DNA from 4 places in the Leisingera sp. McT4-56 genome. Region 4 is predicted to be linked to each of the others. Evidence: riboswitches for the same ligand, from Rfam matches in the RefSeq annotation. Region 4 holds a riboswitch; each other region holds the start of a gene.
The links. A riboswitch is a leader RNA that binds a small molecule or an ion and turns the genes downstream of it on or off. The one in region 4 is predicted to bind cobalamin.
Positions count from the first base shown of each region.

Region 1: linked by a shared signal. The riboswitch ahead of LHL23_RS04745 (aromatic ring-hydroxylating oxygenase subunit alpha) and the one ahead of LHL23_RS12275 (CbtB domain-containing protein) in region 4 are both predicted to bind cobalamin.
Region 2: linked by a shared signal. The riboswitch ahead of LHL23_RS08220 (TonB-dependent receptor plug domain-containing protein) and the one ahead of LHL23_RS12275 (CbtB domain-containing protein) in region 4 are both predicted to bind cobalamin.
Region 3: linked by a shared signal. The riboswitch ahead of LHL23_RS08755 (ABC transporter substrate-binding protein) and the one ahead of LHL23_RS12275 (CbtB domain-containing protein) in region 4 are both predicted to bind cobalamin.

Region 1 is NZ_JAJALF010000002.1:263,305-265,500, reverse strand. It holds gene LHL23_RS04750 (dihydrofolate reductase family protein) at 1-315, opposite strand, end outside; cobalamin riboswitch at 587-786, shown strand; gene LHL23_RS04745 (aromatic ring-hydroxylating oxygenase subunit alpha) at 894-2,129, shown strand; gene LHL23_RS04740 (hybrid-cluster NAD(P)-dependent oxidoreductase) at 2,134-2,196, shown strand, end outside.
Region 2 is NZ_JAJALF010000005.1:6,672-8,867, forward strand. It holds gene LHL23_RS08220 (TonB-dependent receptor plug domain-containing protein) at 1-1,241, opposite strand, end outside; cobalamin riboswitch at 1,400-1,608, opposite strand; gene LHL23_RS08225 (hypothetical protein) at 1,850-2,023, opposite strand.
Region 3 is NZ_JAJALF010000005.1:132,241-134,436, reverse strand. It holds gene LHL23_RS08760 (FecCD family ABC transporter permease) at 1-211, opposite strand, end outside; gene LHL23_RS08755 (ABC transporter substrate-binding protein) at 208-1,218, opposite strand; cobalamin riboswitch at 1,362-1,554, opposite strand; gene LHL23_RS08750 (chemotaxis protein CheW) at 1,822-2,196, opposite strand, start outside.
Region 4 is NZ_JAJALF010000009.1:106,239-108,434, reverse strand. It holds gene cobA (uroporphyrinogen-III C-methyltransferase) at 1-295, shown strand, start outside; gene LHL23_RS12280 (DUF1636 family protein) at 292-627, shown strand; cobalamin riboswitch at 802-1,004, shown strand; gene LHL23_RS12275 (CbtB domain-containing protein) at 1,039-1,209, shown strand; gene LHL23_RS12270 (CbtA family protein) at 1,214-1,912, shown strand; gene LHL23_RS12265 (hypothetical protein) at 1,979-2,196, shown strand, end outside.

The DNA of each region.
Region 1 (2,196 bases), on a different contig from region 4:
CAGTTTCTGCATAAGGTCTGCGGGTGCGGCGGTGCTGAGGCGTACCTTGTCCTTCAGTTCCTCGGGAATGTCCTGTTCGGTCAGGCTGCTGCTGAGGACCACAACCGGCTTGGTGTAGGGCCAATGGCCGAACCCCAGCAGAGTGCGGAATGATCCTGTTCCCATGACCAGCCCGTCGACGCTGTCCATGAAGGCCGCAAAGCCGCCATCGTCATCTTCGGCAACGGGCTGTTTGTGCAGCCAATCCAGTGAATGGTCCTGGCGGGCCACGAAGCCGTCGAGGCTGGTGGCGATGAAGACGTGGCCTGTGGTCATCGGATTCTCCTGGGGACCATTAAACTATATGCCATATAAATTAATGCAATTCGCGTTCCAAGAGGCCGGCGCAAGACTCGCTGCGTGCGAATCGATTCGGTGTGCCTAGCAGCTGGTAACCGCATGAAAGATAAGCGCTTGCCGCAAACGGACCGGCGGATGCCGGTTTGAGATTCTGGACATCCCTGTCCCGCCGCGGGCGGCAAACATGCATGTCTTTTTCCGGTTTTTGCGGGTCGGATTTGTCTCCGCTTGGGGGCCGGGATTAGGGCAGTTTGCGCCTCAGCAAGGTGCCGCCCCTTGGGGCGGAGAATTGGGAAGCTGGTGAAATTCCGGCACTGCCCCCGCAACGGTGACCCCGGGCAAGGCATGGCAAAAACCACTGAGGCCAATGGTTTCGGGAAGGTGCCAGGCCCCGCCGCCGAATGGCCCCGGGACAGTCCGGAAACCAGCCTTGCCCCGAAAACGTCAACCGCGGGCGGCGGCGGGGCGGTTGCAGGCGCGTGGCCTGCGATCTCTCCATCCATGCCCGCAGCCAAGCCAACCTGCCGCGGGGATGCGGCAAAGGAGAGAAGCAGATGCTTCACGACAGCGAAATTCTGGCCAAACTGGTGGCCCGTCAGAAAAACTATTCCCTGGAGCAGGCGTTTTATACTGATCCGGGCGTGCTGGATCTGGACATGCGCCAGATTTTCTACCGCGAGTGGCTGTTTGCCATTCCCGCCTGCGAGATCCCGAAGGCGGGCAATTTCGTGACCCATCAGGTCGGCGCCTACAACGTCATCATCGTGCGCGGCACCGATGGCGAGGTGCGTGCGTTCCACAATGCCTGCCGCCACCGCGGTTCTGTTGTTTGCAAGGCCAAGAAGGGCAATTCGCCCAAGCTGGTCTGCCCCTACCACCAGTGGACCTATGAGCTGGACGGCTCGCTGTTGTGGGCGCGCGACATGGGGCCGGATTTCGATGCCTCCAAGCACGGGCTGAAGCCGGTGCATTGCCGCGACCTGGCCGGGCTGATCTACATCTGCCTGGCGGATGAGGCGCCGGACTTCGACGCTTTTGCCGCAGTGGCGCGCCCCTATCTGGAGCCGCACGACCTGGGCAACGCCAAGGTCGCCTATGAAAGCTCGATCATCGAGAACGGCAACTGGAAGCTGGTCTGGGAGAACAACCGCGAGTGCTATCACTGCGGCGGCAACCACCCGTCGCTGTGCCGGACCTTCCCGGAAGATCCGTCCGTCACCGGCGTCGAGGGCGGCGAGACCCCGCCGCACCTGCAGAAGCACTTCGACCGGATCGAGGCGGCAGGTGTGCCGTCGCAGTTCCAGATCGATGCGCGCGGCCAGTACCGGGTGGCGCGGATGCCGCTGAATGAGGGCGCCGAGAGCTATACCATGGACGGCAAGGCGGCTGTCGCCAAGAAGCTGGGCCGGGTGCCGTTTGCCGATGCGGGCACGCTGCTGAAGTTCCACTATCCGACCACCTGGAACCACTTCCTGCCGGATCATTCCATCGTGTTCCGGGTGACCCCGATCAGCCCGACCGAGACCGAAGTCACCACCAAATGGCTGGTGCACAAGGATGCGGTTGAAGGCCAGGACTACGACCTGAAGCGGCTGACCGAGGTCTGGGTTGCCACCAACGACGAGGACCGCATCGTGGTTGAGGACAACCAGCGCGGCATCAACTCGCCCGCATATGAGCCCGGCCCCTATTCGGAAGTACAGGAAAGCGGTGTGATCCAGTTCTCCAACTGGTACGCCGAGCATCTGACCCGCGCGCTGACCGGCCGCCACCTGATCGCGGCGGAGTAAGCGCATGGGACTGCAGGCCAATTTCGAGACGCTGGACGAGACCCTGGCGTGGAAGGACGACGAGATG
Region 2 (2,196 bases), on a different contig from region 4:
GGGTTCACAACACCGGTTCCAGCCGAGCTGTGCAGGCGCACACCGCTGCCTGCAAAAGTGTAAGAAGCACTGGCGGTCCAGCTGGTGGCGTCTTCGAATACGCTGTTGTTGTCGTGGCGCACCCCGAGCTGCAGGTCCAGGCCGTTGGCAAAGCTGCCGCGGTATTCCAGGGCAATCGAATTGGTTTCGCGCGCAAAAGCCGGGTTGGAGCTGCTGGAGTCCTCTTCCCATTCCAGCATTGCGTTCAGAAGTTGGTCTGCTTGATCAGCCTGCTGCCCGTCCAGGCCGAAGCTCAGCAGGTACTTTGCTGCTTCAGTCTTGGTCTCGGTCGGGGTACCGCCATTGAGGGACCGGTCAAAGTCAGTACGTTCGATTGACAGGCGGTGTTTCAGGCGGCCGCCCAATATGTCCAGTTCAGCATAGACCTGAGCCAGTTGCTCATCCCGGTCACTGAATTGCGTCGGATCATCCACGACATAGCTGGCCGCATCCGTTGCGGTGAAGGAGGTGCGGTCGCTGTCATAGCGTTCATCCGACGTGCGGAAGTTGAAGCCAAGTTTCAGCCGGTCGGTGACCAGGTAGTCGCCTTTCAATTGCAGTGTATTGCGGCGGATGCCGTCTTCTTCACCGCCATCGCCCGAGGTGTCATAGCCGTCGTCATTGTCATGGGCGAAGCTGAAGGCGATACCGCCGCGCTCGGTCCGCGACGAAACCCGGGCCGAGGCCCGGTAGCCGTCGGACCCCGCTTCCGCGCTGCCGCCGTATTCCGTGCCGATGCCGCCGGACTTGGTGATGATGTTGATCACACCGGCCGAGGCGTTGGAGCCGTAGAACACCGATTGCGGGCCGCGCAGGACTTCGATCCGCTCGATATTGGCAGTGTCCAGGCCGGACAGAATGTACTCGCTGTCACCGCCCGAGGCTTCGACGCCGTCGATCAGGATCAGCGTGTGATTGGCTTCTGCGCCGCGGATGCGGACCTGAGTAAAGCTGTCGCCGGAGCCGCTCACCATCAGGCCGGGTACCGAACGCAGCGCGTCCTGGACGGTGGTGATGCCGCGATCATCGATCTCCTCGCTGGTCAGGACCGAGACGGAGCGGCCGTACTTCTGGGCCTCGACCGGCGTGAAGCCGCCGGAGACGATGATCTCCCCCAGATCGGTGACTTCTTCATCCTGAGCGGTTGCGTTTACAGGGGCGGCGGCCAGGGCGGCGGCCAGGGACAAGCTTGCCTTGCGCATATTCCATTCCTCCCGGCCCGCGCAGCAAGCACAGGCCAAGCGGCTGCCCATGCCGGGCAGCATGTTCAAATTTTGGTCTTTGGAAGGCTTTGCCCCCGCAGACGGTGAAAACTGCCACCACTACGGAAGTCCGTTGTCCTTGGCGCGCCCCGCACCCGGACAGGGTGATCATCCTGGCAGGTCTCCTGACTTGCGGGTCGAGGCTTTGCCGCGCCTTCCCGCCCCTTGGGGCAGTGGCATATCGCAGCATTGCTCTCCGCTCACAGTTGCGGGGGCAGTCACGGATTCGGCGCCTGTTGGCTACACCTCACCGTGTTCCCTTTTAACCGGGTGGTCTCCCAGCCGGACCAGAATGGCCGGGACTTAGGCAAACTGAACTTATTCTGTCAAGCGCCAAAGTCTAGTGAGGCGGCTTAGAGAGGGCGCCAAAAGGCGTCATCGCAAGAAACTGATTTCGTTAAACTGTTAAAACTGAATACTACTTCGGGAAATGGAGGACTGACGCGGTTAGGCTCAAAGTCCTTACTCGGAAGCAAAGGTGCATACGTATCTCGCAGTATTTGATTAAAGTAGATGAACGCATGCCAGCCTCACTGCCGGCGGTGAACCTAAATCAGTACATCTACCGCAGAACGGCTGCTTTGGTCCTGCCGCGTTGTGGCTTCTTCGATGCTGAGGAACGTCTGAAATGGCTCGGTCAGGCTGATCCCCAGCGTCGGCTGGTCCCGACGCTGGAAACGTAGCTTTCTTCGCGTTGCTGCCGCTGAGATCAGGCGCAGCATTCGGTAGAATTGGGCTCAATTGACCTGCGGCGATGCAGAACAGAATCCTATTGCGGCGTTGCCTGGAGGTCGGCTCCCAACGTTTCACCATGTTCGGCTCGCGCCTGCGGCGAACATCCGGAATCCGCCCGACCTGCATATGCTGGCCCGCCAGACTGGTCACCAGGCATGTG
Region 3 (2,196 bases), on a different contig from region 4:
GCAGCCGGTAGCTCCAGATGATGCCCTGGTCTACCGGGTCCACCGGCAGGCCCGCCCCGGCCAGCTTGTTGGCCAGAACGGACAGGACAAGGTCAGGCGCAAGCGAGGTTTCCCCGATCATTGCGCCTGCCAGAACCGCCGCAGCCAGCACCGGCAGGGCCAGGCATGCGCCCCGGAGGCCCTGCCAGGCCAGTGCGGCGGCTGCGCTCATTCGCCGTTGCCGATCGCGCTGAGCTCAGCGGCAATATCCTCCAGCGCCGGGATGGCGCGTATGGTTGCATCCATGGCCTGGGCGTCCATCACCACGATGCGATCATTCTTGACCGCCTCCATCTGGCTGGCGACCGGATCATTGCGCAGGAACTCCAGCTTCTTCTCGTAGTCATCCGCGGCAAAGCGGCGGCGGTCCATGCGGGCAATCACGATCACCGTCGGGTTGGCCTTGGCGATGGTTTCCCAGCCGACAGTCGGCCATTCTTCGTCGGTTTCGATGACATTGCGCAGGCCCAGCTGCTGCATCATGTAGCCCGGTGCGCCCTTCTGGCCGGCCACGAACGGGTCGCTCTCCATCTCCGGCGAAGAGAACCAGAACACGGCGGAGGCGTCGTCCAGCGCAACCTCCTGCGCCTTGGCAACAGCCGCGGCCTCGCGCGCCTTGTAGTCTGCGACCAGCTCTGCGCCTTTTTCGGACTCGCCGAAGATCGCTGCCAGTTCCTCGATGCCCTGATAGAGGCTTTCGGTGGTGAACATCTGGGTGCGGGTGCCGTCGCCGCCGGTGGTGTTGTCCTTGCCGACGCAATCCGCGGGCATCACATAGGTCGGGATGCCGAGGTCATGGAACTGCTCGCGCTTGGCGACTACGCCTTCGGGGCCGACATGCCACTCATACTGGGCAGCCACCAGGCCCGGGCGCTTGGCCACGACGCTTTCAAAGCTCGGGTCGTTATCGGCCAGCCGCTCGACCTTGCCGTTCAGCTCGGCATATTCGGGCAGCACGTCGTTGAACCAGACCGAGGTGCCCAGCACCTTGTCGCCCAGCCCCAGCGCATAGAGCACCTCTGTCGCGGCCTGGCCGACGGTCACGGAGGACGCAACCGGCGCCTCGAAGGTGACGGCCTCGCCGCAGTTTTGAATGGTCAGCGGAAAGGTCTCGCTGGCTGCTGCGGCCTGAGCTGCCGCAACAAAGGAAAGGCCCATCAGGCCGGAACGCAGAAACATGATCTTCGATCTCCATGTGTCAATGACCGGAGAACGGGTGAAAGGGCATTGACCGCTAAGGCGGGAGCCTGGCCCCCTGCATGCGGCGCCAGACAGCGGCGGCGCATCTTATCGGCAACCTCCCCGGACAACCCCGTCCGGTGTGTTTCGGTTTCGCACCGGCAGGTCTCCTGACTGGCGGGTCACTGTCTGTCCCGTCTTCCCGGGCCGGTCAGGCCCAGTGACACGATGGGACAGCACTCGCCGCCTACAGTTGCGGGGGCAGTTCCGTTTGGCACCGTACGGCGCCGCGGATTCCCTCTTAGCCCTCACGGGACCGGTGAAGCGCGGGTAGCGCATCACTTACCGTGCGGCAAGAAAAAGTTCGTCCGGATTGCTGAATTCTTGCCAGCCAGCCGCGGGAGGGCGGGTTGCGACGGCTCGGGCCGGCGTTGATTTTTCACCCAAGAGCGGCGGCAGAAACAGGCGGCCGTTTGCACACCCGCCCCGCCCCCTTGCGCAGGTGGCCGCGGGCAATCACACCGGCTCATAGTGGTCTTGAGCCCGCCCGGCCGCGCCTGCCCGGCGCTTTCCCGTCCGGGAGTGCTGCCCTGCCAGCGCCTGTTACGCAGCCTTGAAGCAGCGTTCCACGAGAGCGCTGGTATCCAGGATCAATATCGACTCGTACTTGCCGTCCGGCGAGGTGTGCTGCAGGCAGCCGGCCACATCCTCAGCAATGCTTTTGGAGGTGTTTTGCTGATCCAGCGGCTTGAGTTCGGCCACGCGGCTTTCGGTCGTAATGATGATTTCGTCGACGGAATCCACAAGAATTCCAAACTTCTGCGCGCCGTGCCTGAATATCAGAACCTTCTGATCCTGGCAGGGCTTCACCGGCAAGCCGTAAAGCACGCGGGGATTGAACACGGTAATCAGGTCGCCTCTCAGATTGAGGATTCCTTCGACAAAATTCAGCGAGAATGGCGGCTCCAGCAGATCCGT
Region 4 (2,196 bases):
CGTGACCGGCGGGCTGCCGGACGACCTGAACATGGCGGCGCTGGCCGACCCGCATGCCACAACCGTGGTTTATATGGGCAAGCGCACCTTTGCCGACTTGGCGGAGAAGCTGATGGAAGCGGGCCTGCCCGCGGACACCCACGCGCTGGTGGCGCTTGGCGTCTCCACGCCGGAACAGAAACTGTTCTGCCACAACGTGGGCGAACTGCCCGCAGTTCTGCGCGCGATGGAGACCAAGGCGCCGGTGCTGATCCTTTACGGGCCGCTGGCCGATCAGGACCTGCCGGACGCATGAGCCTGCCGACCCTCACCCTGTGCCGCACCTGCCGCGACGCGGACCCTGCCCTCTTCGGGCAGGTCGCCGCGGCGCTGGAGACGGCCGGGGTGGCGGCGCGGCTGCAGCAGGTGGACTGCATGTCCGGCTGCAAGCGGCCGCAGACGCTGGCGGTGCGGCAAAGCGGCAAGACCGCCTATCTGTTCGGGGAAATCACTGCCAAGGATCTGCCGGACATCCTCACCTTCCTGCGCATGTACCAAGACAGCGCCAACGGCAATTTCGCCGATGCCCGGCCCTTGGGCCAGCTGCGGTTCAAGGCGATTGCGCGCATTCCTGCGGATCTGGTGTGAACTGCCTGCGGCAGGTAGTCGCGAATTTCCGCGCGTATTTTCGGGCAAATTTTGCAACTCTCAGGCTTCCCTGATCGCTGCCGCCTAACTTGCATTGGCTATCCCCATGACGCTGAAGCGCTCCAGATTGGCGGATTCTTCCTTGACCGGACTCAGCCGCGCGGGGCATTACCGTCTGATACGGTGTCTGATGGTGCCTAAGCACTGGGACTGAAACGGGAATGAGGACGGTGGACCAAATCGCGGCACCGAAGCCTCAACCGCCCCCGCGACTGTGAGCGGCGAGCGGCCTTCCAAAAACCACTGGCGCAAGCCGGGAAGGAGGAAGGCAGCAGCGACCCGCGAGTCAGGAGACCGGCCGTGTGGAAACGCAACTTATGCCGTCGGGTGTGACGGTAAGGAGGACTAGAAATGACGACCAAGACGCTTAAGGCTTCCGCCGCTGGCACCGGTGTTCTTCCGGCACTGTTTGCAGTGGTTCTGGGGCTGGGGATCATCACGCTGACCGGCCATGTTCAGGCATCTGCCCTGCACGACGCTGCTCATGACGTGCGCCACGCAACCGGCTTCCCCTGCCACTAAGGCCATGTTCAGTCGCATTCTGACCAGCGGCCTGTTCGCTGGCGCTGCAGCAGGGCTGATTACCGCCCTGCTGCAGCTGTATTTCGTGCAGCCCGTGCTGCTCCACGCCGAACTTTACGAGGGCGGCGAGCTGGTGCATTTCGGCGCTGATCCCGTAACCGCGCACCCCGACCTGCCCGGCATGTTCGCCGAACCGATGCGCGATGGCCTCAGCATCATCTTCACCATGCTGACCTACACCGGTTATGCGCTGGTGATGGCGGCGCTGATGTCGGTGGCCGAACGCCAGGGCCATGAGATCAACCCGCGTACCGGCCTGTTGTGGGGCCTGGCGGGTTTCATCACCTTCCACTTCGCGCCCGGCCTGTCGCTGGCGCCCGAAGTGCCGGGTGTTGCCGCCGCCGACGTGGGCGCGCGCCAGATCTGGTGGACCATCACCGTGGCCGCCGCAGGCGTTGCCATGTGGCTGATCGCTTTTGGCGGCAATCTGGTGAGTATCCTGATCGCGGCCCTCTTGCTGATGGCTCCGCATATCGTCGGCGCGCCTGAACCGGAGAGCTTCTCCGGACCGGTGCCGACCGAGATCGGCGCGCTGTTTGCCGCCCGCGCGTTCGGTATCGGCATGGCGGCCTGGGTGCTTCTCGGCAGCTTTGCCGGATACTTCTGGCAGGCCGAAGGCAAGCGCGCGGAAGCCGCAGCCTGATCCGGCTCTCTGACCCTCCCCGCCGGCCGCATCCGGCGGGGACATTCATTTTCAAAGGATGAACAAATGTCCCGCTCTCTTGCCCTGTTTGCGATTGGCCTGGTGTTCGGCGGCGGTGCCGGTTTCGTGATCGCGGCCGGCAATGGCGTCACCTTCGAAGGCCATGATCATGGCGACCCGGCGCACCACGGCGGCGGTCACGGCGAAATGGCCGCCCATGATCACTCCCAGGCCGTCAGCCTGGCAGCAGGCCCCGATGCGCCCAGCGTCGCCATCCAGCTGCA